Methyloferula stellata AR4: one gene and its partner. The protein of the gene in region 1 binds, or shares a complex with, the protein of each later gene. Links are inferred from orthologs where the notes say so. Each region holds a gene or a part of one and is shown on either strand. Other genes may lie near its edges. The genes, in order: dapF and A3OQ_RS0108065.

Region 1 (3,676 bases):
AGTTTCGCTGTCAGATCCGCGGGCAGGCGCCGCGCCCGGCCCTCGGCCACCAGCGCGATTTTCACCTTGGCAGCCAGAAGGATGTCCTCCTTGCGCAAAATCCGCTGATCCATCTTGATCGAGGCGCCGCCCAAATCCGCGATAATCGTCTCGACGATCAATTCGTCGTCCATTCGCGCCGGTTTTAGAAAATCGAGGCTCATCGCGCGGACGACGAAATAAGAGGCGACACCGGCCTCGCCTGCGAACAATACGCTTTGGTCGACGCCGCGCGCGCGCAAAAGCTCGGTCCGGCCGCGCTCCAAAAAACGCAGATAGGACGCATGATAGACGCTGCCGGAAAAATCCGTGTCCTCGTAATAGACGCGGAGCGGCAGCAACCCGGGTTTGGCGGCGGGCAAGACGGAAGAAGTCATCCCGCCTTTATGAGCATCGCCCCCTGATGCGCAAGACCCTCGCGCATCCGGCCTTGCTCACTTGATGAAGACGTAAATATCGACTTCCAGCGCCTGATCGTCGGAGTTTTTCGTTTCGGTCAGATATTCCTCGATGAAGAGGTTCTGCGCCTCGAGACCTTTTTCATCGAGATAGGCGGTGATGAGATCATAGGTCGAATCGATATCGTCATAGGCGCCGCGATGCTGGAATTTGATCGCCTTGCCCGCAGGAGAATCGCCGATCTTCACGTCGTTTGAGAGTTCGGTCTTGCCCTCGGGCTTTCCGGTTAGGGGGACCATGGCCTCATAGCTGAAGCCATTGTCGTTCGTCTCGGTGAAGACGGCGATCGCTTTGCCGCCTTGCTTCAATCCGGCCTTGGCGATTTCCGCCTCGACCGTGGCGATCGATTTCATGATCGACTTGAAGCCCGAATCCCAATCGGATTTGGCACGCAGCAAGGCGACCGGGCGCGACGGAATATCGAGCGTCTGCGTCGTGGCATCGTCGGGAATGCCAGGAACGCCGGGTGCGCCCTTGGTTTCCGTGTCGGGCGCAGGTGTCGCGGGCGCGGTAGCCGAAGGCGGCGAGGCGGGCGTCGCGGGGGCCGGGGTCGCCGGGGCTGGGGATGCGGGCGAAGCGGCCTGGGGTTCGGCTTTCGGCTCCGTCACCGGCACGGCCGTTTGCGCAAAAGCCGGTTGCGGGCTGACGCCGCAGGCGAAAAGAACCGCTCCGCAGAGGAGCGCAGCACCGAAAATATGCCTGATGCTAGCGGATTTCATGCGGCGCGCTCCCCTCTCACGTAAGGCTCAGTTTTTAGCGATTTCCCGCCAGAAGCCCCGACTTTCGTCAGTTTCGCCTGCCAAGATTGCCAAGGAATGTCACGGCACCGGTCTTGCCCGCGGTTTTGGCCGGAGGCGCCGATAAGCCATGACTATCAGCCGGTTTTTTCTTATATCATGTCCGAACCGGAGATGAACGGCCGCCCCATGAGCCCGCTTGCGAAAAAGACAGTGACGAAAATGAACGGGCTCGGCAACGAGATCCTCATTCTCGATCTGCGCGGCACCGATCTTTCGGTGACGGCTGAAGAGGTGCGTGCCATCGGCCGCGGCGAAGGTCTCAAATTCGATCAGTTGATGGTGCTTTTCGATTCCCGCGCGAAAGATACCGACGCTTTTATGAAAATCTACAATATCGACGGGTCGGAATCCGCCACATGCGGCAATGGCACACGCTGCGTCGCCTGGTGGCTGCTGCGTGGCACAAGCCGCGATCACCTCACGCTGGAGACGGCGGCTGCGCGGCTTGTCTGCCACCGCAAGGGCGAGTGGAGCTTTTCCGTCGGGATGGGACAGCCGCGCTTTGCCTGGGACGAGATTCCGCTGCGCGGCCCGGTGCCGGACACGGACCACGTTACCTTAGCGCTTTCGCCGCCCGTTGCTTTGCCGGAAGCCACGCTCGTCAGCATGGGCAATCCACATGCTGTGTTTTTCCTGAGCGGTGCCGGGACGCATGATCTCGCAACCCTCGGACCTCTGCTCGAACATCATCCGCTCTTTCCGGAGCGCGCCAATATTTCTTTCGCGCGGGTCGTGTCGCCGGACCATATCATCCTGAATGTTTGGGAACGCGGCACGGGATTGACGCAAGCCTGCGGTTCGGCCGCTTGCGCCACGCTCGTCGCGGCCGTCCGGCGCGGTCTTAGTGCGCGGGCCGCGCGCATCACCTTGCCCGGCGGCGATCTTCATATCGCCTGGCGCGAAAACGATGGCGAGGTCGAGATGACGGGCCCCGTCGCCTTCGAATATGAGAAGAGTCTCGATCCCCTGCTCTTCGCGGGTCTCGCCGCGTGAGTGTCTCCCAAACGATTGAGACAGTCACATTCGGCTGCCGCCTCAATCTCGTCGAATCCGAAGCCATGCGGCGCGAGGCCATCGCGCAGGGCCGCAGCAATCTCGTCATCGTCAATACGTGCGCGGTGACGGCCGAAGCCGTCCGCCAGGCAGGGCAGACGATCCGGCGCTTGAAGCGGGAACACCCGGGCAAGGAAATCATTGTGACAGGCTGCGCCGCGCAGACCGATCCGCAGCGCTTCGCCGCCATGCCGGAAGTTTCCCAAGTGCTCGGCAATGCCGGCAAAGCCGCGTCTGAGACTTGGCGAAGCGAGTCAAAGAGCCATGCGGTTCAAGACATCATGGCACGCTCACCAGACCCCTTGCCGCTCGTCGAAGGCGTCGAAGACCATACGCGCGCCTTTCTCGGCGTGCAGACAGGATGCGATCACCGCTGCACTTTCTGCATCATTCCCTATGGACGCGGACCGTCGCGCTCAGTCCCGCAAGATGAGATCGTCGCAGCGGCGCAGCGGCTCGCTGCGCAGGGCTTCCGCGAAATCGTTTTGACCGGCGTCGATCTCACCTCCTATGGCGACGATCTCGCGGGCCGCCCGCGACTCGGACAACTCGTCAAAACCATCCTCGCCGCCGTGCCGGATCTGCCGCGCCTGCGGCTCTCATCGGTCGATTGTATCGAGATCGACGGTGACCTCTTCGATGCCATCGCGCATGAACCCCGGCTTATGCCGCATCTGCATCTTTCGCTGCAAGCCGGCCACGACCTTACCTTGAAGCGCATGGGCCGGCGGCATTCGCGTAGAGCGGCTATCGAACTCTGCGCGAATCTCAAACGCCTTCGGCCCGATACGACCTTCGGTGCCGATCTCATCGCGGGCTTTCCCGGCGAGACGGACGAGATGTTTCAAGCGACTCTCGATCTGATCGAAGAGTGCGATCTGACTTATCTTCATGTCTTTCCGTTTTCGGCACGGCCCGGCACGCCCGCCGCGAAAATGCCGGCGCTTCCGGGCGCCGTCGTGAAAGAACGCGCGAGGCTTTTACGCGATGCAGGCGATGCAGCCTTGGCTGCGCATCTCGTCCAACATGTCGGGCGGCGCTTGAGCATCCTCACCGAACGCGGCGGTACCGGCCGGGCGCAAGATTTTTCGTTGGTTCAGGTGGGCGATGTGCCTGCGGGGCTCTTGATCGAAAGAGAAATTGTGGCAAGTGACGGAAAAATGCTCGTCGCAGCTAAAGACTTTTATGCTAACTTCTGACCTATGAAACCTTCGATCGCCCTCAATGCACACCGCGAAGACATTCGCAGGATTGTCGCTGCCAACCGCGGGCTGAATCCACGCGTATTTGGTTCGGTCTTACATCAAGAAGATAATGAAAATAGC
Region 2 (7,347 bases), 1.0 Mb from region 1 along the record:
GAGCAAAATCTGGCTATGCCAGATTTCAAGCGGTGACAGAGCCGCGAGCTTGATCATATGCCGCCGGTAGGATTCGACCGCCGCGGCCGCGAGCGCATGCGCGGTTTTCTTCGAGGCACGCGACGCGAGCGCAGCGACGGCGGCGCTGGCTGCCAGCCGCTTCAGATCGACAGTGAAATCGACGCCCGGCAAGGTCTCGTCAAAATCGTTGATGTCGAAGAGGATGTTTTCTTCTGGCGTGACGAAGGCGCCGAAATTCATGACATGGCAATCGCCGCATGCCTGGACGGGAATGCCGACCTTCGGCTCCTGTGCGAGATCGACGGCCATGACCGCCGCCGCGCCGCGCAGAAAGGCGAAAGGGTTTTCCATCATCCGGGCATAGCGGACGGGCAAAAGTTTAGCGACGCGGAAAGGATCGCTTTCGGCAAGGATCGCAACCGGATCGCGTTCGGCATTGCTCTGAAGGTCGGCGAGCGATTCGCGCGGCGTTTCATGGCGCAGCGTCTTGCCCTTCTTGAAGCGTTCAGCGCGCGACAGCAATTCCTCGGTCATGAACACCTCCTGTACATTAGCTGCACACCGGAAAATCAAAGCATAACATCAAACTCAAAAATTCCGGCGGCGGAAAGGCACAAGCAGACGGCATCGGCCTCGCCAGCTGGAGCACCGCTTTGGTCTTAAAGCATCCGAACGGCACAATTTTTATAGATTTCATCTATGTCTCGATCCCCGGATGCATCGCATGGAATTATTCCAGAAAGCGCAGAGTTCTTTTTCGCGATCGGCGTCTTCGGCAGCGATGAAATAACCGTGCAAGCAAATGGAACGAGAACTTGGTTTCGGCGCCGGTCACGCTATATTTGAAGCGACATAGCTTTTAACTGTGTCGGCCATTTAGAAATCAGGAGAAAAACGTGAAAATTTCGGGACGAAATTTTATTGCTGGCAAAATCGTCGACGTTCACAAAGGCGCCACAACCGCGCATGTGTCGATCGAAGTCGCACCGGGCATCACCATCCTGGCTTCCATCACCAACGAGTCAGTCGACGAGCTCAAGCTCGAAAAAGGCAAGCCCGCGCACGCACTGATCAAATCCTCCGACGTCATGATCGCCATCGACTAGAGCATGATCCCAAAAAGTTGGAGACTTTTTGGACAAGATCATGCGTCAAAAAAGATTGGAACGTGACAAATGATTCAACTTGGAGCGATCACGTTCCACTAGCGAAAGCCTGCCGCCAGGAGAGCTTCAATCCGCGGCAAGGACGACATGCGAGGTCTTGAAAACCGCAAAGACCTCGGCCCCTTCCTTGGCCCCCACTTCATCCGCGCCCGCCTGGGTGATGACGGCGTCGATGGTCTTGCCGTGACCGATATCGAGTGTGATCTCGGAGTCGACGCCGCCATCAATGCGTTCGACAACCTTGCCTTTGATTCTATTGCGCGCGGAAATGCGCAGGGCCTGAGGGCCACTCGCCAGCATCACCGACGTGCTGTTCACCATGGCCATGACGTTGCTGCCGAGTTTCAGATCGAGCTCCACCAGACTGCGATTGGTCACAAGCGCGAAGATGAAAACGCCGGGCGAGACCTCGAGCTTGATCTCGACGTTCACGGGCGCCGGCTTGATCTCGACGATCTTGCAATGCAGCGCGTTACGGGCCGAGACACGCAATGCGACGCCCCAAAAGAGCATATCTTCCGCATGTTCGAGTCCCTCTTCCGCGATCGACGTCGAAATGCGCCCGAGCTTTTCTTCGAGCTTCCGGAAAGCCGCGATCAGCCGCAACCCTTCCTCGGTAATCTGGGCGCCGCCGCCGCTCGATCCGCCGGTCTTGGTCAGAAAGGCCGGGCGCGGGAGAAGATTATTGATCGCATTCACCGAGTCCCAGGCCGTTTTATAGCTGAAGCCGGCCGCTTCGGCGGCCTTGGTTATGCTGCCATGTTTCGCCACCGCCTCGAGCAGCGCTATGCGCTCACGCCCGACCAGGAGACGGCCATCAGACCTCAAGGCCAATAATGTATCGATTTTACCTTGAGCCTTGCGCGCCATCGTGATCCTGCGGTTGCTGTAATGCTTTGAATTTGAATTCAGTTATCGGGTCCTGCCGATAAGCTGGCCCCTGAAGGGATGTCCGCGTCGAACCTGTCGCAAACGCGACCGGCCCTCACGCAGATTGGGTGTCCAGCGCGAAACGGAAGAGTCTCTATATATCGAATTGCTGTTTCCCGGAAATGAGGGCGGGTCCAAGGCATGTCCGCGCGGCGTCGGAGCCGCCGCTATGGGGCTCGACGGGCGAGTCCGCGGCGTGTCATTGTCGCCCTGCTGCTTCGGGGTGAGTCGGCCCCCGAGGACCCGGCACCGATCTAACGGCGAATACGGATCGAACTTATGGTGGATAGCGACTTCGATAAGCCTTTAGGCCTCGACCGCGCGCCATTTTCGAGACGGCGACGGAGCCCGCCTTACCGGATGATCGCCTTTGCCGGCCTCGGACTGATCGCCGCCGGGCTTTTCGCCTTCATCAGTTTGACCGGCGATCCGATGGGCGGCGAGCCTTATGCCATAGCCGCCATCCACGAGGATATACAAGCCGCGCCGGCAGCTAAGCCGGCCAGCAGCCAGCCCGCAAGTCAAACGCCGCCGGATCCAGCCGCGACTGGCGGCACCCTCAAGGGGGTGACAAGCGCCGAGGATCTCGAACAGCAAAGCGGCGTCAAAGTCATGCGCGGCGGCGCGAGCGCACCTGGCGCGCTCATCATCACCGTGCCGCAGGATTTAGGCATCAGGCTTGCCCCTGCCCCCGACCCGCGTCTCGTCGAAAAGACGCACTTTGGTCCCATTCCCAGGATCGGCAGCGACGGCTCCCGTCCGGCCGAGGTTTATGCAAGGCCGCTGGTCACCTCTTCGAGCCTGAAGGCGGGCGCGCCCCGCATCGCGCTTCTCATCGGCGGGATGGGCCTCGACACATCCGCGACCGAGACGGCGATTGACTCTCTGCCAGGCGCCGTGACGCTCGGATTTGCGCCCTATGGCCGCGATCTCGAACGCGAGGCCGCCAGGGCACGCGAGCATGGCCATGAAATCGTCCTCCAGCTTCCGATGGAGCCTTTCGATTATCCGCAAAACAATCCGGGCCCGCATACGCTCCTGACCTCCGCAAGTGCGGCGGAAAACACCGAACACCTGCATTGGCTGATGAGCCGCTTCACTGGCTATGCCGGCGTTGCCAACTTCCTCGGCGCCAAATTCACCTCGGACGACCAGGCCTTGACTCCGGTCCTGCGCGAGATCGGCGGCCGCGGGCTTTATTATGCCGACGACGGCACCTCGGCCCAAAGCCTCGTGCCCGGGCTCGCACCGGGATTGGATCTCTCCGCCGGCAAAACCGATGTGATCTTGGAAGGAGGCGCGAAACCGGGCACCCTGGAGGCTGCTCTGGTCAAGCTTGAGACCCGGGCGCGCGATAAGGGTATTGCGGTTGGCGTCGCGAGCGGGCTACCTTTGTCCAACATCGATCGGATCGCCCGCTTTGCTCAGTCTCTCGAGGCAAAGGGCATTGCCCTTGTACCGCTGAGCGCCATACTCGGCAAAGACGGAGCGAGGCCGGTCGTCACACGCGAACCGTGAGCTCTGACAGAATGGACTTTGGAAATTACCGTCCCTGCGTCGGTATCATGCTTCTCAATCGCAATGGTCTCGTCTTTATCGGGCGGCGGCGGAACAAAAGACTGCAGGGGCATATCGCGACTGACCATGAATGGCAGATGCCGCAAGGCGGAATCGATGCCGGCGAAAACCCCTATGACGCCGCACTGCGCGAATTGCTCGAAGAAACCAATGTCTCCTCGGCAAGCTTCCTTGCCGAAGCGCAGGATTGGCTGACTTACGATCTGCCGGTGGAATTCGCCAAGAAATCCTGGAAGGGACGCTACCAGGGCCAAAGGCAAAAATGGTTCGCGCTTCGCTTCGAAGGCGACGACAGCGAGATCAACATCCATACGCCGGCCGGCGGCCAGAAACCGGAATTCGACGCCTGGCGCTGGGAGCCCATGCAGCATCTTTCCGAGCTCATCATTCCGTTCAAAAGGCCGGTCTACGAAAAGGTCGTCGAGAGTTTCCGCCATTTGTCGGAAAAGGTGTGAGCGGTTCTTCAGCGCGTCATGCGCGGTGCCCGGATCGAGTCCCGGCATGAGCCGGAAAAGCGCACGGTGACGCGCACAATGTAAGACGGATCTTGCGGAATTATTGGCTCATGCCGTCAAGGCGAAAACGCAACGCAGCCCTTAATGCCTGTCGGCCGCATTGGCTTCGTTGAAAGCGCGGTTGTTGCGCGCCAGCACGGTCTCGCCCGACTCGTCGCCATAGCAAATATGGAATTCCGAGCAGGAATCGCAGGTCGGCGACGGGCACATGCTGAAGCCTTCCGCCTCGCACAGCGAGCGGTACAAGAAGCGCTTCCAGCGCATGTTGCGTGTATTCTTCGTGGCGAGCGGGGCAAAATGCCGAAGCAGGAGTTTCGTCAGGTCCGGCCGTTCCGCGAGCCCTAGATCTTCCCAAAGGTGATTAGGCTCCATGCCGCGTCTGGCGACGACATAGGCGAGCCATTCGCTCACTTGCCGCGGGCCGGAACAGTTTTGCAATAAGATCTGCCGGACCATGACTTCTTCTTCGTCCTCTTCAGCCTGCGGCTCGTGGGAGGGATCAAGAAAAAGGTCCATATGAACGAATTGAGCCGCCGCACATAGGCGGTCGCGATCGAGGCCAAGACGGCGCTCGACAGGCTCGCCGAGGCGCTTCGCCTCGGCGACCGCATGAAGCAGCAGACGTCCGATGATATGGCGATCAAAGCTTTCATCCACGGCGGCGCCAGCGTGTAGCGCACCATCGGCGCCGCGCAAGAGATGAGCTTCGGTCGGCATAGCTGTCGCCATGTCTCAGAGCGCGCCTTCGAGCTCGTTGATCGGCGTATGCGTCTGGCAATCAGTCGGGCAGACGCGCGCACAAGCGCCGCAGCCGATGCAGGCACCAATGTCGTTCATCGCCATGACCTTCTTTTCGAAGTCGTCATCGTCCTCGTTGTCGAGAGGCACGATCTCCCCGTCTTCGGTGAGGCCTTTCAACGTCATGACTTCACGGCCGCAGACCTTGTAGCAGCGGCCGCAGCCGATGCAGGTATCCGGATCAATTGAAGTCAGGAACTCCGGGGTCCACATGCGGCCGTCGCGTGTGGGCTTCGACTTTTCCGTGATTTCCGCCATTTTCGATTCTCCATTGGCCGATCCTCGTCGATCGGCGCAAATGCGTCAGTCTCAACCCATCGCGCTCAATTGGGCCCTCTTGCTTTCAAGAGTCTCGAAAGCCGTGTGAGCGCGTTGGGCAACATCCAAAATCTGCTGCCAATTGATCGGCAATTCCTCGGAGAGGTCGTGCAAATCCATCTTGGCCTGCATAGCCTGCGCGGAGAGTTTCTTGATCTCCGCTTTCAATTTGTCCGCGTCTTCGCTCATGCTCCTCCCCGTCGTGTCAATATTTGGCAACTTCGGGATATTTGTTGATCATCTCGACGCCAGCGGCAACGGCTTTCGTGCCTTCTTCCGCGAGCTTGTCGAGGCTGTCGTAACCATAGCGATGCACGTCGCGGAGCATCTTGTTCACGACGATCAGGCGGCCGGCCATGAGGACCAGACGGCCGAAGCCTTCGTGCGACATCTTCATCATCGGAGACACCATGCAGCCCGTCTCCTTTTCGATCGAAAGGCCGACCGCATTGTAGAAGAGCTCCAAGCGCCAAAGGGTTTCCGGATCGGGATCGCCGATCATCGGGATTTCTTTGCGGCGCTTCTTATCGACGATGTAGGGATCGATCAGGTCGAGATCGGTCTTGCTGTCCCACGCACCGTGCATATCCTGGGCGCGCCATTGCTTAATCAGTTCCTTCACGAAAGGCACATCGACGGCTGCCGGTTTAATCGCTTCTGCCACATCAGACATGGTTCACCTCAATCTTCGAAATCGAATTCTTTTGCTTCGCCGGCTTTTTGCATCGCTTTGCGCAGCCAGGGCGGCGGCGCGGGCGCCTTCAGCACATCTTGCAACTTGACGAGAAGCTCGGCAATCGGCTCCGGCTCCTTCACCTTCATCGGAAAGATGTTATTCGCGACGACGCGGGCCGCGCCCGAACCGCCGATCGCGGCGACATAGAGAATCGCGCAATCCTTCACGGCGTTGATCTTTGGCTCGAGCTTGTCCTCGTTGCCGTCTTCCTGGAGATCGCCGTTGAATTCGATCGTCTCCAGAAATTGATAGCCGTCGGGCTGCACGTCATACAGCATCAGGTTTTTCGCCCAGCCGAAATGCGCGTCCACTCTTTCGAGATCCTGGGTGGCAAATGCTACTTTCATGCAGCCTCCGTTTTTATCTGTTGTGCAGGCATCATTTGCCTCAATGAGTGGTGTGCGGCGTCGCCTGATGGTCACCGTGGGCGTCGCCATGCTGGGCGCCGACCAGTTCAGGATACCACGTGTCCGGCTTAATCGCATGGCCGGTCGAAAACAGCATATTCGCGATATCGAAGATCAGATCGCGAGCGCCGCGATAGCCGACCGCCGTGATATGTCCAGCACCCAGCCGATCGAAGATCGGCAAGCCCATCCTGAACAGCGGGATTCCCGTGCGCTCTGAGGCTTGGCGGCCATGCGCATGGGTGATCATGAGATCGCAGCCCGGCGCCAAGCGTTCAAGGTCTTCAAGATCGCCGATTAGCACGGTCTCGCACTGGACCTTTTCGAGGATCGGCGAATTATTGGTCGAGACCGCCGCAGTGATATGGCAGCCCATTTCGACGAGGAAGCTCGAGAGGTCGTAGAAGAAGTCGGGCTCGAGCCCCATGGCGATCTTCTTGCCGCCGGTGTGGAAATGCCCGTCGAGCATCGCATCGACCAATTGGCTGCGCTGGCGCTTGATCCGCGTCGGCACCGGCTTGCCGCTGATCTCCATCAGATGCGCAATGAAGGCATCGGTAGGTAGAAGGCCGATCATCCGTTCGAAGAGCTTGTAAGGGATGCCGGCCTTTTTCTGCAGAGTGTCCGCCGCCAGCTTCATATGCGAGCCGAGCGCGATGCAATGGGAGGCATTGCCGAGATCGGCGATTTCCTCGAGCGAAATCCCACCGAGCGAGGTCGGCGTGAAATCGTCCGGGATATGGCCGTCGAGCGAGGCGGCAAGATCGGGCAGAAACAAAGGCTCGAAACCGAAGCCCTCGATAATGTCCCGCAATTCGTCGAGATCGCCCGGCGTATATTGGGAGCCTGGCAGCACGACGAGCTTCTTCGGGTCGCGA

Evidence for each region.
Region 2: the proteins of dapF (region 1) and A3OQ_RS0108065 are in contact, whole or in part, in a solved structure (PDB 5YGU), measured with the Escherichia coli proteins. The link is inferred for Methyloferula stellata AR4 from one-to-one orthologs.

The regions. Positions count from the first base shown.
Region 1 is NZ_ARWA01000001.1:637,238-640,913, forward strand. What follows is about bases 421-3,357. They hold dapF (diaminopimelate epimerase), read left to right. Parts: upstream 421-1,424; coding sequence 1,425-2,291; downstream 2,292-3,357. Other genes in these bases: A3OQ_RS0103170 (GyrI-like domain-containing protein), read right to left, coding at 474-1,217; mtaB (tRNA (N(6)-L-threonylcarbamoyladenosine(37)-C(2))-methylthiotransferase MtaB), read left to right, coding at 2,288-3,357. In the rest of the region: ybgC (tol-pal system-associated acyl-CoA thioesterase), read right to left, coding at 1-416; more of mtaB, read left to right, coding at 3,358-3,550; A3OQ_RS0103185 (nucleotidyltransferase family protein), read left to right, coding at 3,554-3,676. UniProt on the Escherichia coli protein: Involved in the succinylase branch of the L-lysine biosynthesis and in the biosynthesis of the pentapeptide incorporated in the peptidoglycan moiety. Catalyzes the stereoinversion of LL-2,6-diaminopimelate (L,L-DAP) to meso-diaminopimelate (meso-DAP).
Region 2 is NZ_ARWA01000001.1:1,636,155-1,643,501, reverse strand. Bases 2,498-5,398 are described here. They hold A3OQ_RS0108065 (RNA pyrophosphohydrolase), read left to right. Parts: upstream 2,498-3,646; coding sequence 3,647-4,150; downstream 4,151-5,398. Other genes in these bases: A3OQ_RS0108050 (CCE_0567 family metalloprotein), read right to left, coding at 5,318-5,398; fdxB (ferredoxin III, nif-specific), read right to left, coding at 4,943-5,266; A3OQ_RS0108060 (nitrogen fixation protein NifQ), read right to left, coding at 4,292-4,927; A3OQ_RS0108070 (divergent polysaccharide deacetylase family protein), read left to right, coding at 2,498-3,635. In the rest of the region: A3OQ_RS0108085 (DUF2252 domain-containing protein), read right to left, coding at 1-555; A3OQ_RS0108080 (TOBE domain-containing protein), read left to right, coding at 918-1,127; A3OQ_RS0108075 (TOBE domain-containing protein), read right to left, coding at 1,254-2,057; more of A3OQ_RS0108070, read left to right, coding at 2,478-2,497; more of A3OQ_RS0108050, read right to left, coding at 5,399-5,515; A3OQ_RS0108045 (NifX-associated nitrogen fixation protein), read right to left, coding at 5,532-5,999; nitrogen fixation protein NifX, read right to left, coding at 6,008-6,409; nitrogenase iron-molybdenum cofactor biosynthesis protein NifN, read right to left, coding at 6,450-7,347. UniProt on the Escherichia coli protein: Master regulator of 5'-end-dependent mRNA decay.